One region of the Streptomyces sp. NPDC002144 genome, then DNA from elsewhere that is predicted to be linked to it. Evidence: riboswitches for the same ligand, from Rfam matches in the RefSeq annotation. Region 1 holds a riboswitch; each other region holds the start of a gene.

What was found. Region 1 has a riboswitch for cyclic di-AMP ahead of ACWCQ1_RS43680 (NlpC/P60 family protein). Riboswitches for the same ligand answer to the same signal wherever they lie in the genome.
Region 2: it holds a riboswitch for cyclic di-AMP, as region 1 does, so the genes downstream of both, ACWCQ1_RS40900 (M23 family metallopeptidase) here and ACWCQ1_RS43680 (NlpC/P60 family protein) in region 1, are expected to answer to the same signal.
Region 3: it holds a riboswitch for cyclic di-AMP, as region 1 does, so the genes downstream of both, ACWCQ1_RS33245 (M23 family metallopeptidase) here and ACWCQ1_RS43680 (NlpC/P60 family protein) in region 1, are expected to answer to the same signal.

What each region holds. Positions count from the first base shown of each region.
Region 1 is NZ_JBSFDB010000054.1:43,321-48,821, reverse strand. It holds gene ACWCQ1_RS43690 (M23 family metallopeptidase) at 1-1,170, shown strand, start outside; gene pcrA (DNA helicase PcrA) at 1,222-3,708, opposite strand; cyclic di-AMP (ydaO/yuaA leader) riboswitch at 3,950-4,121, shown strand; gene ACWCQ1_RS43680 (NlpC/P60 family protein) at 4,130-5,284, shown strand.
Region 2 is NZ_JBSFDB010000044.1:5,744-11,244, reverse strand. It holds gene ACWCQ1_RS40915 (DNA gyrase/topoisomerase IV subunit A) at 1-714, opposite strand, end outside; gene ACWCQ1_RS40910 (M16 family metallopeptidase) at 1,033-2,427, shown strand; gene ACWCQ1_RS40905 (M16 family metallopeptidase) at 2,424-3,812, shown strand; cyclic di-AMP (ydaO/yuaA leader) riboswitch at 4,036-4,200, shown strand; gene ACWCQ1_RS40900 (M23 family metallopeptidase) at 4,213-4,986, shown strand; gene ACWCQ1_RS40895 (GntR family transcriptional regulator) at 5,175-5,501, shown strand, end outside.
Region 3 is NZ_JBSFDB010000026.1:141,628-147,128, reverse strand. It holds gene ACWCQ1_RS33260 (DUF1330 domain-containing protein) at 1-259, shown strand, start outside; gene ACWCQ1_RS33255 (TetR/AcrR family transcriptional regulator) at 269-889, shown strand; gene ACWCQ1_RS33250 (SGNH/GDSL hydrolase family protein) at 909-1,694, opposite strand; gene ACWCQ1_RS33245 (M23 family metallopeptidase) at 1,948-2,883, opposite strand; cyclic di-AMP (ydaO/yuaA leader) riboswitch at 2,888-3,046, opposite strand; gene ACWCQ1_RS33240 (alpha-galactosidase) at 3,352-5,424, opposite strand.

The sequences.
Region 1 (5,501 bases):
CACCACGCCGCCTATGACACCGGCGTGTACGAGACGGCCGCCTGGACCGGCGAGCAGCAGCACCTGTCGATGATCCCGGCGCAGGCCACCGGCCACGACGTCTCCGGGCAGTGGGACGCGAGCGCCTGGCTCCAGCCCGACCAGTCCGGCGGCGCGGCCGACCAGACCCAGCACTGGGAATGGGGCACGCAGACCTTCGACACGGGCGCGTACGACGCCACGCAGTGGAACGCCGACGCCCCGGCCGATCAAGGCGAACCGTTCGAGCAGCAGGCGACCGCCCTCTTCGAACAGGTCGAGCACGGCTCCTACGAGGAACCCGCCGAGGACGAGGGGGAGTCGACCGCCACGGGTGAGCTGCCCGCGGTGACCCCCCTGCTCGACGACCAGGAAGAGGTCACTCCCGCCCCGGCCTCACGCGCCGCCGCCCGCAACGCGGCGCGCTCCCGCCGCCGTACGCCCGCCAGGCGCTCCGCGCTGCTGACCATCGCCGTGCCCTCGGCGTGTGTGATGGGGGTCGCGGGGATCGCCGCCGCCTCGGTCGGCACCTTCTCCGGCGACGACACCTCGACCAGCGCCTCCGACGCGCCCACCGTGAAATCGGCCGTCGCCAACAACAAGCTGGACTCCCAGCTCGAGAGCCTGTCCGCCGGAGCCGACGACTTCGCCGACCGGGCCAGCCGGACGCAGGAGCGCATCGACCTCAAGGCGCAGCAGGAGGCCGAGAAGAAGAAGGCGGCCGCGGAGGCGGCCCGCAAGGAGCGGCTGCGCCCCAAGTACGTCCTGCCGGTCACCCAGCGGGGGCTCAGCGCCTACTTCGGCCAGGCCGGCGTCAACTGGATGTCCGTGCACACCGGCATCGACTTCCCCGTCTCCTACGGCACCACGGTGATGGCCGCGACCGACGGCACCGTGCGCACGCAGTGGAACAGCGCCTACGGCAACATGATGATCGTGACCGCGAAGGACGGCACGGAGACGTGGTACTGCCACCTCTCCAGCTACCGCGTCGCCTCCGGTACGACGGTGAAGGCCGGCGAGCCGATCGCGTACTCCGGGAACTCGGGCAACTCGACCGGCCCGCACCTGCACTTCGAGGTGCGCCCGGGCGGCGGAGCGCCGATAAACCCCCTGCCGTGGCTGCGCAGCCACGGACTGGACCCGACGTAAGCCGCCCAACTCTCCGACGAGCCCCCGCCCTTGGGACGGGGGCTCAGTGCGTCACAGCTTCTCGACCGGCGCGTAGCGCAGCAGCAGCCGCTTCGGCTTGGCGTCGCCGAAGTCGATCGTCGCCTCCGCGTTGCCGCCCGTGCCCTTCACGGCCACGACCGTGCCGAGCCCGAACTGGTCGTGGGTGACCCGGTCCCCGACCGCCAGCGACACCACCGGCTTCTCGGAGGTCCGGCTGGTGGCGAACCCGGGTACCCCCGACGCCGACGAGCGCGAGCGGGAGGACGACAGGGAGGCCGCGACGCCGGACGCAGGTCCCGAGGAGACGGGGGACGTGGCGCCCGTCCGCTTCCAGTCGACGTGCTGCGCCGGGATCTCCTCCAGGAAGCGGGAGGGGGGGTTGTACGACGGCTGCCCCCAGGCGCTGCGCAGCGCGGAGCGGGTCAGATACAGCCGTTCACGCGCGCGCGTGATGCCGACGTAGGCGAGCCGCCGCTCCTCCTCCAGCTCCTTGGTCTGGCCGAGGGCGCGCATGTGCGGGAAGACGCCGTCCTCCATGCCGGTGAGGAAGACCACCGGGAACTCCAGGCCCTTGGCGGTGTGCAGGGTCATCAGGGTGATGACTCCGGAGCCGTCCTCCTCCTCGTCCGGGATCTGGTCGGAGTCGGCGACCAGCGCGACCCGCTCCAGGAAGTCGGCGAGCCCCGGGGACTCCTCGCCCTCACCGGACTCCTGCTCGAACTCCAGGGCCACGGCCGCGAGTTCCTGGAGGTTCTCGATACGGGTCTCGTCCTGCGGGTCGGTGGAGGCCTGCAACTCGGCGAGGTAGCCGGTGCGTTCGAGCACCGCCTCCAGGACGGTCGCCGGGCCCGCGCCGGACTCGACGATCGTACGGAGGTCCTCCATCAGCGTGTTGAACTTCTTGACCGCGTTGGCGGAGCGCGCGGCCATGCCGTACGCCTCGTCGACGCGGCGTAGCGCCTGCGGGAAGCTGATCTTCTCGCGCTGCGAGAGGGCGTCGATCATCGCCTCGGCGCGCTCGCCGATGCCGCGCTTGGGGACGTTCAGGATGCGGCGCAACGGCACCGAGTCCTCGGGGTTGGCCAGCACGCGCAGATAGGCCAGGACGTCCCGGACCTCCTTGCGCTCGTAGAAGCGGACACCGCCGACGACCTTGTAGGGCAGGCCGACGCGGATGAAGACCTCTTCGAAGACACGGGACTGTGCGTTCGTCCGGTAGAAGACGGCGACGTCCCCGGCCTTCGCGTCACCCGCGTCGGTGAGACGGTCTATCTCGTCGGCGACGAACTGGGCCTCGTCGTGCTCGGTGTCGGCGACATAGCCCGTGATGCGCGCGCCCGCGCCGGCGTTGGTCCACAGGTTCTTGGGGCGGCGGGACTCGTTGCGCTCGATGACCGCGTTGGCCGCGGACAGGATCGTCTGGGTGGAGCGGTAGTTCTGCTCCAAGAGGATCGTCGTCGCGTCCGGGTAGTCCTCCTCGAACTGGAGGATGTTGCGGATCGTCGCCCCGCGGAAGGCGTAGATCGACTGGTCCGCGTCACCCACCACGCACAGCTCGGCGGGCGGGACGTCGTACTCGTTCGGCGGGACGTCGACGGGGTGCTCGCTCGTCCCCACCAGCTCGCGCACGAGCGCGTACTGGGCGTGGTTGGTGTCCTGGTACTCGTCGACCAGGACGTGCCGGAAACGGCGGCGGTAGTGCTCGGCGACGTCCGGGAAGGCGCGGAGCAGGTTGACCGTCGTCATGATCAGGTCGTCGAAGTCGAGGGCGTTCGCCTCGCGCAGCCGTGACTGGTAGAGGGCGTAGGCCTGGGCGAGGGTCTTCTCGAAGCCGTCGGTGGCCTGGGCGGCGAAGTCCTCCTCGTCGATCAGCTCGTTCTTCAGGTTGGAGATCTTGGCGCTGAAGGACTTCGGCGGGTAGCGCTTGGGGTCGAGGTCCAGGTCGCGGCAGACCAGGGCCATCAGGCGCTTGGAGTCGGCGGCGTCGTAGATCGAGAAGGAGGAGGTGAAGCCGAGCTTCTTGCTCTCCCTGCGCAGGATGCGCACGCACGCGCTGTGGAAGGTCATCACCCACATCGCGTTCGCGCGCGGGCCGACGAGCTGCTCGACGCGCTCCTTCATCTCACCGGCGGCCTTGTTGGTGAAGGTGATCGCCAGGACCTGGCCCGGGTGCACGTTCCGCTCGGCCAGGAGGTGGGCGATGCGGTGGGTGAGGACACGGGTCTTGCCGGAGCCGGCGCCGGCCACGATGAGCAGGGGGGCGCCATGGTGCACGACGGCCGCGCGCTGGTTCTCGTTCAGCCCGTCCAGCAGCGCCGCCGGGTCGATCGCCGGGCGGGGGGCGCCGTCGCGGTAGTAGGCGTCCCGGTCCGGCGGCACGTCGAACTTCCCGCCGAACAGGTCGTCCGGAACGGGCTCCGGTACGTGATCGTCCTCGGGCGGCGGCGGGGGTTCCTCCGCGTGCCCGCGAGGGGCCTGGAGGTCCGCCAGGAAGCTGTCGTCAAAGAGGCTGCTCATCGCTCTCCGAGTCTAGGGCGCCCCACTGACAGCCCGCGGCCGCCCTGAGAACATCGCCGGATCCCGATGCCCCGTACACGCTGCGTGGCGCGCCATCACCGCACGTGGCCGGGTGGGTGGGGCCGGTCGAAGGTCACGGAAATGTATCGGACAAATCGAACATCAACCTTCACACGGACCACACCAGTTGGCTACCGTTCGGGCAGGCCGTACGACCCCCACCGGCGAACCTCGCCGGGCCGTGCGGCCTCCGCCGAGTCCGGGGCGCCGCCGCGCAGCCGGAGCCGGGGACCCACGAGGACCTTGGGGTGAATCGGCCGGCCCCCCTTCCGGGGCCCGGGCCGTAGGGCAACCCTTCCGAACCACCCGCCCGAACCCGACAGCTAACCCGGTAGGCGGACGATGGAAGGAGTCGCCGGTCTTGGCGTCGCACCGCAAGACACGTCCCGCCGTTACGCGCGTAGCAGGCATACGCACCCCCGCTCTCGCCACGGCCGCCCTCACCTCCGTGGCCCTGCTCTCCCAGTCGGCCAACGCCGCCCCCTCGGCCGACGGCGGCCCCAGCCTCGAGGAAGTCGAGAAGAAGGTCGACGACCTGTACCGCCAGGCGGAGTCGGCCACCGAGAAGTACAACGCGGCCAAGGAGAAGACCACCAAGCAGCGCAGACGGGTCGACTCCCTGCTCAACGACGTCGCCAAGCGCGCCCAGAAGCTCAACGAGGAGCGCGAGAGGCTCGGTTCCTTCGCCGCCGCCCAGTACCGGACGGGTGCCGCCGCGCCCGACACGGCGACCTTCCTGCTCGCCGACTCCCCGCAGGACTACTTCGACCAGACGCAGCTGATGGGCCGGCTGACCGCCCGCCAGAAGAGCGAGGTCGACGACTACTTCACCGAGCAGTCCGCGACGATGAAGAAGCGTGAGGAGGCCTCCCGGAGCCTCGAGACGCTCAGCACGTCGCAGAACGATCTACAGACCGCCAAGGCCACGGTGCAGAAGAAGCTCTCCGACGCGCGCGAGCTGCTGTCGAAGCTGACGGCCGAGGAGAAGGCGCGGCTCGCGGCGATCGAGAAGAAGCAGCGGGAGGAGGCCGCGCGCAAGGCCGCGGAGCTGGCCCAGCAGCAGGCGGCGGCGCGGAAGGCCCAGGAGGGGACGACGTCCCAGGACGGCACCTCCTCCTCGGACACCGGCTCCACGGACACCACGGACTCCTCGTACGCCGCCAAGGCCGCGAAGGCGCTCGCGTTCGCCCGCGCGCAGATCGGCAAGCCGTATGTCTGGGGCGCCACCGGTCCCGGCTCCTACGACTGCTCCGGCCTCACCCAGGCCGCGTGGAAGGCCGCGGGCGTGGACCTCCCGCGCACCACCTACGACCAGGTGAACGCGGGCACCACCGTCTCCCTCGCCGACGCCCGGCCCGGCGACCTGATCTTCTTCTACGACGACATCAGCCACGTCGGCGTCTACATCGGCAACGGCATGATGATCCACGCCCCCAAGCCGGGCGCGTACGTCCGCGAGGAGTCCATCTACTACGCCGGCGAATCAATCATCCACAGCGTGGTACGCCCCGCGTGAGGCGATGACCGCGACGCACGAACGTCCTCGCGCGCCCCGGTCGGAACCGCCGGGCACACGCGGCCCTTGGCACGCCACCCGACGGTGGGATGCGCGGCGCGCGACGGTCCCCGAGCGCCCGTCGACCGAGCGCGCGGCAGGCGTGTGAGGCCGCTGCTCGCGCCGCACGGCGGTGGGATGAGCGGCGCGCGACGCTCTCTGAGCGCCCGTCGACCGA
Region 2 (5,501 bases), on a different contig from region 1:
GAGCCCCACGATGCGGCCGCCGGTGGGCAGGTCGGGGCCCGGGACGTGCTTCATCAGGGTGTCCAGGTCCGCGTTCGGGTAGCGGATCAGGTGGCGGGCGGCCGCGATCACCTCGCCGAGGTTGTGCGGCGGCATGTTCGTCGCCATACCGACCGCGATGCCCGAGGCGCCGTTGACCAGCAGGTTCGGGAAGGCGGCGGGCAGGGCGACCGGCTCCTGCTCCTGGCCGTCGTAGTTCGGGGCGAAGTCGACCGTGTCCTCGTCGATCGACTCCGTCATCAGGCTCGTCGCCTGCGCCTGGCGGCACTCGGTGTACCGCATGGCGGCGGGCGGGTCGTCGTTGCCCAGCGAGCCGAAGTTGCCGTGGCCGTCGACGAGCGGCACGCGCATGGAGAAGGGCTGGGCCATGCGCACCAGGGCGTCGTAGATCGACGCGTCGCCGTGCGGGTGCAGCTTGCCCATGACCTCGCCGACCACGCGCGCGCACTTCACATAGCCGCGGTCGGGGCGCAGGCCCATCTCGTTCATCTGGTAGACGATGCGCCGGTGCACCGGCTTGAGGCCGTCGCGGGCGTCGGGCAGGGCGCGGGAGTAGATGACCGAGTACGCGTACTCGAGGAAGGAGCCCTGCATCTCGTCGACGACGTCGATGTCGAGGATGCGCTCCTCGAACGAGTCGTCGGGCGGCGGGGTCTTCGTGCTGCGGCGGGCCATCGCTGCCGGCTCCTCTTTTCTGGTCGCTCGCCTACGGGTCGCTCACGGCCCCTTCGGCTCACGCTTGCTGAAGCATGAACGGGATCTGACGCCACCATTGTGGACCGCTGCACTGACAACGCGGGCCAGGACCCGGTGCGGGCGGTCCGGTCCGCCGGTGCGGGCACCATCGGGCGCGGCTGCCCGCAGGCTACGCGATCCGCTGTGGGCGTACGTCGTCCGGGAACTTCGCCGCGGCTCCGCACGCTTGCATACAGTGGCAGGACCGGCAGCAAAACCGCGGTGTCAGCCACCGCATCGGCGATCGAAGGGACGTACATGCCCATGGGTCACACGGCCACAGACCAGGCAGGCACCGGGGGCCTGACAGCGACCGAGCACCGCCTGGCCAACGGCCTGCGCGTGGTGCTCTCCGAGGACCACCTGACCCCGGTCGCGGCGGTGTGCCTCTGGTACGACGTCGGCTCGCGCCACGAAGTCAAGGGCCGTACCGGCCTTGCTCACCTTTTCGAGCATCTGATGTTCCAGGGCTCGGGCCAGGTGAAGGGCAACGGCCACTTCGAGCTGGTGCAGGGGGCCGGCGGCTCGCTCAACGGCACCACCAGCTTCGAGCGCACCAACTACTTCGAGACCATGCCCGCCCACCAGCTGGAGCTCGCCCTCTGGCTGGAGGCCGACCGCATGGGCTCCCTGCTGGCCGCCCTGGACGACGAGTCCATGGAGAACCAGCGGGACGTCGTGAAGAACGAGCGCCGGCAGCGCTACGACAATGTCCCGTACGGCACCGCCTTCGAGAAGCTGACCGCCCTCGCCTACCCGGAGGGCCACCCCTACCACCACACCCCGATCGGCTCGATGGCCGACCTGGACGCGGCGACGCTGGAGGACGCGCGCGCGTTCTTCCGCACGTACTACGCGCCCAACAACGCCGTGCTGTCGGTCGTCGGCGACATCGACCCCGAGCAGACGCTCGCCTGGGTCGAGAAGTACTTCGGCTCCATCCCCTCCCACGACGGCAAGCCCGCCCCCCGGGACGGCACCCTGCCCGACGTGATCGGCGAGCAGCTGCGCGAGGTCGTCGAGGAGGAGGTGCCCGCGCGCGCGTTGATGGCCGCCTACCGGCTGCCGCACGACGGCACGCGCGCGTGCGACGCGGCCGACGTGGCACTGACCGTCCTCGGCAGCGGCGAGTCCTCCCGCCTCTACAACCGGCTGGTACGGCGCGACCGTACGGCCGTCGCGGCCGGCTTCGGGCTGCTGCGGCTCGCCGGGGCGCCCTCCCTGGGCTGGCTGGACGTGAAGACCTCCGGGGACGTCGAGGTCCCGGTCATCGAGACCGCCATCGACGAGGAGCTCGCCCGGTTCGCCGAGGAGGGCCCGACGGCCGAGGAAATGGAGCGCGCCCAGGCCCAGTTGGAGCGCGAGTGGCTGGACCGGCTCGGCACGGTCGCGGGCCGCGCCGACGAACTGTGCCGTTACGCCGTCCTGTTCGGCGACCCGCAGCTCGCCCTGACCGCCGTAAAGCGCGTCCTGGAGGTGACCCCGGAGGAGGTCCGTGAGGTCGCCGCGGCCCGCCTGCGCCCCGACAACCGCGCGGTGCTCGTGTACGAGCCGGTCTCCGGGGAGGCCGCCGAGGACGCCGATCCGCCCGAAGACCCCGAGGCCGAGGCCACCGTCGAAGCCGGCGACAAGAACGAGGAGGCGGCCAAGTGACCGAGCTCGCCGCGATGGAGTTCCACCCGCAGCCCCAGGCGGGCGAGGCCCGGCCCTGGGCGTTCCCGGCGCCCACGCGCGGGGCGCTCGACAACGGCCTGACCGTGCTGCGCTGCCACCGCCCCGGCCAGCAGGTCGTCGCCGTGGAGGTCCTGCTGGACGCGCCCCTGGAGGCCGAGCCGGCCGGCTTCGACGGCGTCGCCACGATCATGGCGCGCGCCTTCTCCGAAGGCACCGACAAGCACTCCGCCGAGGAGTTCGCCGCCGAACTGGAGCGCTGCGGCGCCACCCTCGACGCGCACGCCGACCACCCCGGCGTCCGGCTCAGCCTGGAGGTCCCGGCCTCCCGACTGGCCAAGGCACTCGGTCTGCTCGCCGATGCCCTCAGGGCGCCCGCGTTCGCCGACAGCGAGGTCGAGCGGCTGGTCCGCAACCGCCTCGACGAGATCCCGCACGAGCTGGCCAACCCCTCCCGGCGCGCCGCCAAGGAGCTCTCCAAGGAGCTGTTCCCGGCCGCCTCGCGCATGTCGCGCCCGCGCCAGGGCACCGAGGACACCGTCGAGAAGATCGACGCGGCGGCCGTGCGCGCCTTCTACGACCGTCACGTCCGGCCCGCGACGGCCACCGCGGTGGTCGTCGGCGACCTCACCGGGATCGACCTCGACGCCCTGCTCGGCGAGACCCTCGGGGCGTGGACGGGCTCCCGGGCCGAGCCCCGCCCCGTGCCTCCGGTGACCGCCGACGACACCGGGCGCGTGGTCATCGTCGACCGTCCCGGCGCCGTCCAGACGCAGCTGCTGATCGGCCGCGTCGGGCCCGACCGGCACGACCGCGTGTGGCCCGCGCAGGTCCTCGGCACGTACTGCCTGGGCGGCACCCTCACCTCCCGCCTGGACCGCGTCCTGCGCGAGGAGAAGGGCTACACCTACGGCGTACGGGCCTTCGGCCAGGTCCTGCGCTCCGCCCCGGACGGCACGGGCGCGTCGATGCTCGCCATCAGCGGCTCCGTCGACACCCCGAACACCGGACCGGCGCTCGACGACCTCTGGAAGGTGCTGCGCACGCTCGCCGAGGGCGGCCTCACGGACGCCGAGCGGGACGTCGCCGTACAGAACCTCGTCGGGGTGGCGCCGCTGAAGTACGAGACGGCGGCGGCCGTCGCGAGCACGCTGGCCGACCAGGTCGAGCAGCATCTGCCGGACGACTACCAGGCGACGCTGTACCAGCAGCTCGCCGCGACCGGCACCGTCGAGGCCACCGCGGCGGTCGTGAACGCCTTCCCCGTCGACCGGTTGGTGACCGTCCTGGTCGGGGACGCGGCGCAGATCAAGGGCCCCGTGGAGGCCCTGAACATCGGTGAAGTGACCGTGGTGTCCGCCGAGTAGCGGCACGCGTGCGTGGCGGGGCCCTGGTGACGGAAGCGTCACCAGGGCCCTCTTATGTCCGAATTGAAGAACCTTGACGGCAATTGAAGGAAATTTGAAGGAGAGTGGGCCGTTTGCCCTGTGGGATGCGCTACAAACACCCTGATCCGTTTGGGAATTGAAAGCGGCCCCGCTTAGCGTCGTCCGGGCTGTCCGTCAGGCAGTGCGCCGCACCCGCGGCACCGGACAGTCATCGCCGAGTCCCCGTACGGCGCGAGCCAGGGGAGCCGGGGACCCACCGCAGTCCCTGGGGTGAATCGGACGCCCGCGCGCACAGCGAGGGTGCTCGTAGGAGACCTTCCTGCTCCGAACCCGTCAGCTAACCCGGTAGGCGAGAGGGAAGGAAAGGAACAGCCTGTACATGGCGTTCATGTGCGCCGCCGGGAAGCACCGTCGTCCCAGCCGGATCAAGCGCTCCACCGCCCGGGCCGCCGGCGTCGCGGCTCTCGCCACCACCGGTGTCATCGGCGCCCTCGCGGCCCCCGCGCTCGCCGCCGACAACGCGGCCGACGCCGTCGAGCAGACCGGTCTCACCCCCGTCATCACCATCGGCGACTCGATCGCCGCCAAGATCGACGCGCAGGCCGACGCGCAGAAGCAGGCCGCCGAGATGGCCGCCCGCAAGAAGGCGGCCGAGGAGGCCGCGCGCAAGAAGGCCGAGGCGGAGGCCAAGAAGGCCCGCGAGGCCAAGGAGCGCGCCGCCCGCGAGGCCGAGCGCAAGCGCCTCAACACCTTCGTCGCCCCGATCTCCAACTCGTACGTCTCCACGGGCTACAAGGCCAGCAGTTCCCTGTGGTCCTCGGGCAGCCACACCGGCATCGACTTCCACGCCGCGACCGGCACCGCCGTGCACGCCGTCGGCTACGGCACCGTCGTGCAGACCGGCTGGGGCGGTGCGTACGGCAACCAGATCGTGATCAAGATGAACGACGGCACGTACACCCAGTACGGCCACCTGTCGTCCATCGGCGTCTCCGTCGGCCAGAAGGTCGTCACCGGCCAGCAGATCGGCCTGTCCGGCTCGACCGGCAACACCACCGGGCCGCACCTGCACTTCGAGGCCCGTACGACGCCGGAGTACGGCTCCGACATCGACCCCGTCGCCTACCTCCGCTCGCACGGCGTGAACGTCTGACGGAGGATCGCGAGATCCCGTGAAGCCCCGGCTCCCCGAGCCGGGGCTTTCCGCGTTTCTGTCGTGCCGCTGTCCAAAAAATATCCATGGATTCCGGCCCGCCGTCGGAAATTCCCGTCCTTTGCAATAGAGTCACTGGACACACGTCCATGGTCGACGTTTCACGGGGATTAAGGCGGAGGTCGGACATGCGTATTCCGGCGCACTCGGTGTGCACGGCCATCCGGGACGACATCGTCGCGGGTGTCTACGAGCGCGGCAGCCGCCTCACCGAGGAACTCCTCGCCCGCCGCTACGGCGTCTCGCGCGTCCCCGTCCGCGAGGCCCTGCGCACCCTGGAGGCCGAGGGCTTCGTGGTGACCCGGCGGCACGCGGGCGCGTGCGTCGCGGAACCGACCGAGCAGGAGGCCTCCGACCTGCTGGAGATGCGCCTGCTGCTGGAGCCGCTCGGCGCCTCCCGGGCCGCCCAGCGCCGCACCGAGGCCCATCTGAAGGTGCTGCGCGGCCTGGTCAGA
Region 3 (5,501 bases), on a different contig from region 1:
GGACAAGGTGCTGGCGCTGCTGGGCGAGCACGGCGGGCGGGTGCTGCAGCGGGCCCGCGCCGACGGCGCCGAGGGGCGTCCGGACGAGATCCAGCTGATCGAGTTCGACTCGCAGGCCGGTTTCGACGCCTTCATGGCGGACGGGCGGCGCACCGCCCTGGCCGGCGAGCGCGACGCGGCGGTCGCGCGGACCGAGCTGTACCCGGTTGAACTGGTCGGACAGCGGCCCGACCCCGCGCCATCAGCGGCGACGGAATAGGGTGACCGCGTGGCGAGAGTGCGGTTGAGCGTGGCGGAGCGGCGTGAGGAGTTGCTGCGGGCCGCCATCGAGCAGATCGAGGCGCGGGGCGTGGCGGCGGTCAGGATCGCCGACGTGGCCTCGGCGCTCGGCGTGAGCAACGCGCTGGTGCTGTATCACTTCTCGACCAAGGAGAAGCTGGTGGCCGCCGCGTTCACCCACGCGGCCGAGGACGACCTGGCCCATCTGCGCAAGCTGCTCGGCCGGCGCACCACGGCGCTGCGGCGGCTGCGCTCGGCCGTGCGCTGGTACGCGCCGACCGGGCAGGCCAAGGGCTGGCGGCTGTGGATCGAGGGCTGGGCGGCCGCCCTGCGCGAACCCGTGCTGCAGGAGGTCACCCGCGACCTCGACCGGCGGTGGAAGGCGGCGCTGGCCGAGGTCATCGCCGAGGGCGTGGCCGCGGGCGAGTTCCGCTGCCCCGACCCGTTGGGTACGGCCCTGCGGCTGACGGCGCTGCTGGACGGGCTCGCCGTACAGCTGACGTCCTACCCGGGCGCGGTGTCACGGGCCCGCGCCCAGGAGTGGGTTGACGAGGCGCTGGCCCGCGAACTGGGGCTGGAGCGGGAGGCGTTGACCGCGCCGGAGCGGTGAGCTCCCGCACGCGTCGCTCTCAGGCCACCGGGGCGATCCGCATCTTGATGTCGTCCGGCGACAGCGCGCCCTTGGCCGTCACATGGTCGCCCGAGGACTCCCCGCGCAGCCGGCGCCCGATCCACGGCACCAGGTACTCGCGCGCCCAGTGCACATCGTCCCGCCGCACCTCGAGGGTGCCGCGCGGCGGCAGCGGAGGCCAGGGCTGGTCCGGGTCGGCCGGGACCTCCAGGCCGAGGACCTGACCCGCGCGCAGCGCCACGCGCGTGTGCCCCTCGGGCGAGAGATGCAGCCGGTCGTCGTCCCAGGCCCTGCGGTCCTGCACGGTCTTGAGGGACCACAGGTCGAGCACGGGACAGCCGTACCGGTCGGCGATGGCCCGGACATGTCCGTTGTAGGTGGCGATCTTGCCGCGCAGGTGCTTGAGCACGGGCACGCCACGGGTGTCGAAGCCGGTCGTCACCATGACGGTGCCGGCGGCCCGGGTGAGCCGGGCGACCGCGCGCTCGAAGCGCTCGGCGACCTCGTCCGGGTCGGTGCCGGGCCGGATGATGTCATTGCCGCCGGCACAGAAGGAGACCAGGTCCGGGGCGAGTTCCTCGGCCTGCGGGACCTGGTCCGCCACGATCTGGTCGAGCAGCTTGCCGCGCACGGCGAGGTTGGCGTAGGCGAAGTCGCCCTCGGGCCGCCGGTCCGCGAGCAGCACGGCGAACCGGTCCGCCCAGCCGACCATGGCTCCGTCGGGGCCGGGATCGCCGACGCCCTCGGTGAAGCTGTCCCCCACCGCGACGTACGACCCGATCACTGCCCTGCTGTCTCTGCTGTCACTTTTCGAATCGTCTGCCACGGCCGCCATGATTCACCTTCGAATGTGACCTACGCGACCGTAAGAATGAGTTGACGGTCGGTGAGATAAGCCACGTCCAAAGGGTTGCCCAAGGCAGGAATAACTCTCGCATCACCGACGTTGGACAGCCGACGACCGCAACACCGAAGGCCGGACCCGGGGATCGGGGTCCGGCCTTCGGCAGCGTGTCAGGCGCGCGGTCGGCGGGGGGTCAGCCGACGGCGACGCCCTTCGAACGGAGGTAGGCGACCGGGTCCACGTCGGAGCCGTAGTCCGGCGTGGTGCGGATCTCGAAGTGCAGGTGCGGGCCGGTCACGTTGCCGGTCGCACCGGAGAGACCCAGCTGCTGACCCGCGCTCACGCTCTGGCCGACCGAGACGGAGATCTGGGAGAGGTGGCCGTACTGCGCGTAGTGGCCGTCGGCGAGCTTGATGACGACCTGGTTGCCGTACGCGCCGCCCCATCCGGCGGTGACGACGGTGCCCGCGCCCACGGCCTTGACCGGGGTGCCGGTCGGGACGACGAAGTCGACGCCGGTGTGGTAGCCGCTGGACCACATGCTGCCGGCGACGTGGTAGCCGGTGCCGATGGTGCCGCCGGTCACCGGGAGGGTGAACCCGGTGCTGGTCGACTCGGCGGCCTGGGTGGCCTTCGTCGCCTTCGTCGCCTCGGACGCCTTCGACGCGGAGGAAGCGCTCGACGAGGAGGAGGACGAAGCAGCGGAGGTGGAGGACTTGGTGGCGCCGGTCGTCGCCTTGCCGCCGAGGGTGAGCTTGAGGCCCGGGTGGATCAGCGACGGGTCGTCGCCGACGGCCCGGCGGTTGTCCGCGTACAGCTTCTGCCAGCCGCCCCGGACGTGCTGCTCGTCGGCGATCTTCGCGAGGTAGTCGCCGGCCCGGACCGAATAGGTGCGCACACCCGTGTTGTTGGCGTTCGCCTTCTTCTCGGTCGCCTTCTTCTCGGCGGCCGGAAGCGACTGGACGGTCTTTTCGGAAATCGACTGGGAAGCCGACTGCGCGGTGGCCGCGTGGGCTCCGGTGGCCCCTATGAGCGGGAGGGCGAGAGCGGCGCCGCCGGTTCCGGCGACGGCGATGGAGCGGGTGAAGCGCTTGGGCTTCGGGCGGCGGTGCTTACCCTTCGCGGGCATGGCGAATTCCTCTCCGTCGCCTGCGAGGTGAGCTGTCGGGTGCGGGCTGGAGATGCCCGGCCGCGTTTTTCGGCGCGGCTTTACCCCTAGCCGTTCCGGAGACCGGAACAGGCGTCGTACCTGTGGGTCCCCCGCTCCTGCCGTTCACGGGTGAGTTGTGCGGGCTCCGGGCGGCGGCAGGACTGGGCGTCCGTCCGGATTGGTGGCGAACGTAAGCGACCAGGACGCAAAGGGACAAGCGGCGGTTCCCTGTGCATGCGTTTCTGTTGATCGACTGCGGGAATTCACGGTCACCCTCCGTGAATTACAGCTCCATCCCTTTGTCCAAAGCCCCTTGAAACCCTTATGAATTACGTGAACATGACGGGCCACGCACCGTCACGGATATGACGCTCCTCACGTGACGGTGCTCCAGCATTCCCCATTCCAGAGCGAGTTGGAATGAAGGCTCCAATTCGGGCAGAAGACTCAGATGCGACGCAGCCGGACGACTTTCGCATCGAGGTCGCCGCGCAGCCCGGTGTCCAGTCCGTGATGCAGTAGTACGGCCCCACGGTGAATTTCGCCCGTTTCAGGGCATTCGTAGGAGGCTGTCGGGTCGAGTCCGCGCAGCCGCAGGGCCGGTACGGGCTCGCCGTAGCTCTGTGCCTGGAGCCAGGCCAGGACGACCGACTCGTCCCCGCGCACGTACTGCACGGCGCTGAGCCCGCCCGTCGGGGGCCGCAGCCGGTGGAGGTCGCCGTGCTGCACCAGGGGCCGGATCTCCTTGTAGAGGCTCACCCAGTCACCGGCCTCGGCGAGCTCCTCCTCGGTCCACTGGGTGAGGTCTCCGCCGACGCCCAGCACACCCGCCATGGCGCTGACGAACCGGAAGCGCAGGGAGCTGACCCGGTCGTTGAGCTGGGTGTTGGGGCTGTCGGTGACCCAGGCGGCCATCACGCGCGCGGGGTGGATCTGGCTGAAGCCGTGCTGGATGGCGAGCCGGTCGAGCGGGTCGGTGTTGTCGGAGGTCCACACCTGGTCGGTACGGCTCATGATGCCGAGGTCGATCCGGCCGCCACCGCCCGAGCAGGACTCGAAGACGACGTCCGGGTGGGCCGCCCGCAGCCGGTCCAGCAGCGCGTACAGCGCGCGGACGTGGTCGACCCACAGGCGCTGCGGGTAGGGGTCGCCGGGCCAGCCGGCGTCGGTGAAGCAGCGGTTGAAGTCCCACTTGACGTAGTCGACGGGGGCGCTGGACAGGAGCGTGTCGAGCTGCTGCCAGAGGTACTCCTGGACGTCCTCGCGGGCCAGGTTCAGTACGAGCTGGTTGCGGAACTCCGTGCGCCTGCGGCCCGGCTGGAACTGCACCCAGTCGGGGTGGGCGCGGTAGAGGTCGCTGTCCGGGTTGACCATCTCGGGCTCGACCCAGATGCCGAACTGCATGCCGAGGGCGTGCACATAGTCGGCGAGCGGCGCCAGGCCCTTGGGGAAGCGGTCGGGGTTGGGCGTCCAGTCGCCGAGCCCGGCACGGTCGCTGGTGCGCTTGCCGAACCAGCCGTCGTCGACGACGAACAGCTCGACGCCGATGGCGGCGGCCCGGCGGGCGAGCGCCCCCTGCTGCTCCTCTGAGATGTCGAACTCCGTGGCCTCCCAGGAGTTGAACAGCACCGGACGGTCCCGGTCCGCGTCCGGGATGACGTAGGCGCGCTGGTAGGCGTGCCAGGCGCGGCTCGCGCCGCCGAAGCCGCCGTCGCTCCACAGCCCGGCGAAGACGGGGGTGGTGTACGACTCCCCCGCGCCCAGGAGCAGCAGCCCGGAGTCGTCGTACCCGGCGCCGCCGGTGATCTGCACGCGCGCGTCCGGGAGCTGCGCCACCGCGATCCGCCAGGAACCGGACCAGCCGAGCGCGCAGCCGTAGACCTCGCCGCGCTCCTCGGTGGCGTCGGTGTCGAGGGCGACCCAGGGCAGGTGCTGGTGCCCGGTGTGGCCGCGGCGGCTGCCGATGACCTTCTCGCCGTGGGTGAGCGGCGCGGCGGTCAGCAGGGACTCGGCGGCCCAGCGGCCGTGCAGCTGGGAGAGCCGCCAGCCCTCGCGGTCGGGCAGCGTCCAGGTGGCGGCGTCGGCGCGCAGCAGCTCCAGGGGCGCCGGTCCCTCGTTGTCGAGGCTCACCCAGCGTTCCACGACGTCGTGCCGCATGCGGTAGTGCAGCGTGATGACGAGCCCGCCGTCGCGGAAGCGCAGCCGCAGATGGTCGCCCTCCGTCTCGTGCGCCTCGAAACGCCACTCGGTGCCGCGCCGCTCCTCGGTGCGCACGGACAGAGCGGGCCGCGCGAACCGGGGGCCGCCCTCGACCGGGTACTCCTCCCGGCCGTCCAGCGGCGACTCGAAGGGCCGGTAGACCGGCAGCGGGCGCACGGCGAGCGCCTCGGCGTCCGCGAGGGCGATCCGCGGGCCCCAGTGCAGGTGCAGCAGCTCGTCGTCCTCGGTCAGATGGACGGCGTACCCGCTGGCCGGACCGGTCAGGAGCCAGGTACGGCCGTTGTCGGAGATCTCCAGCATCAAGCCCTCACACGTTCGAACAGGTCCGATCAAGCGGCAACATCATCAACGTCAGCGGGCCTCGGCGGCAACGCCTG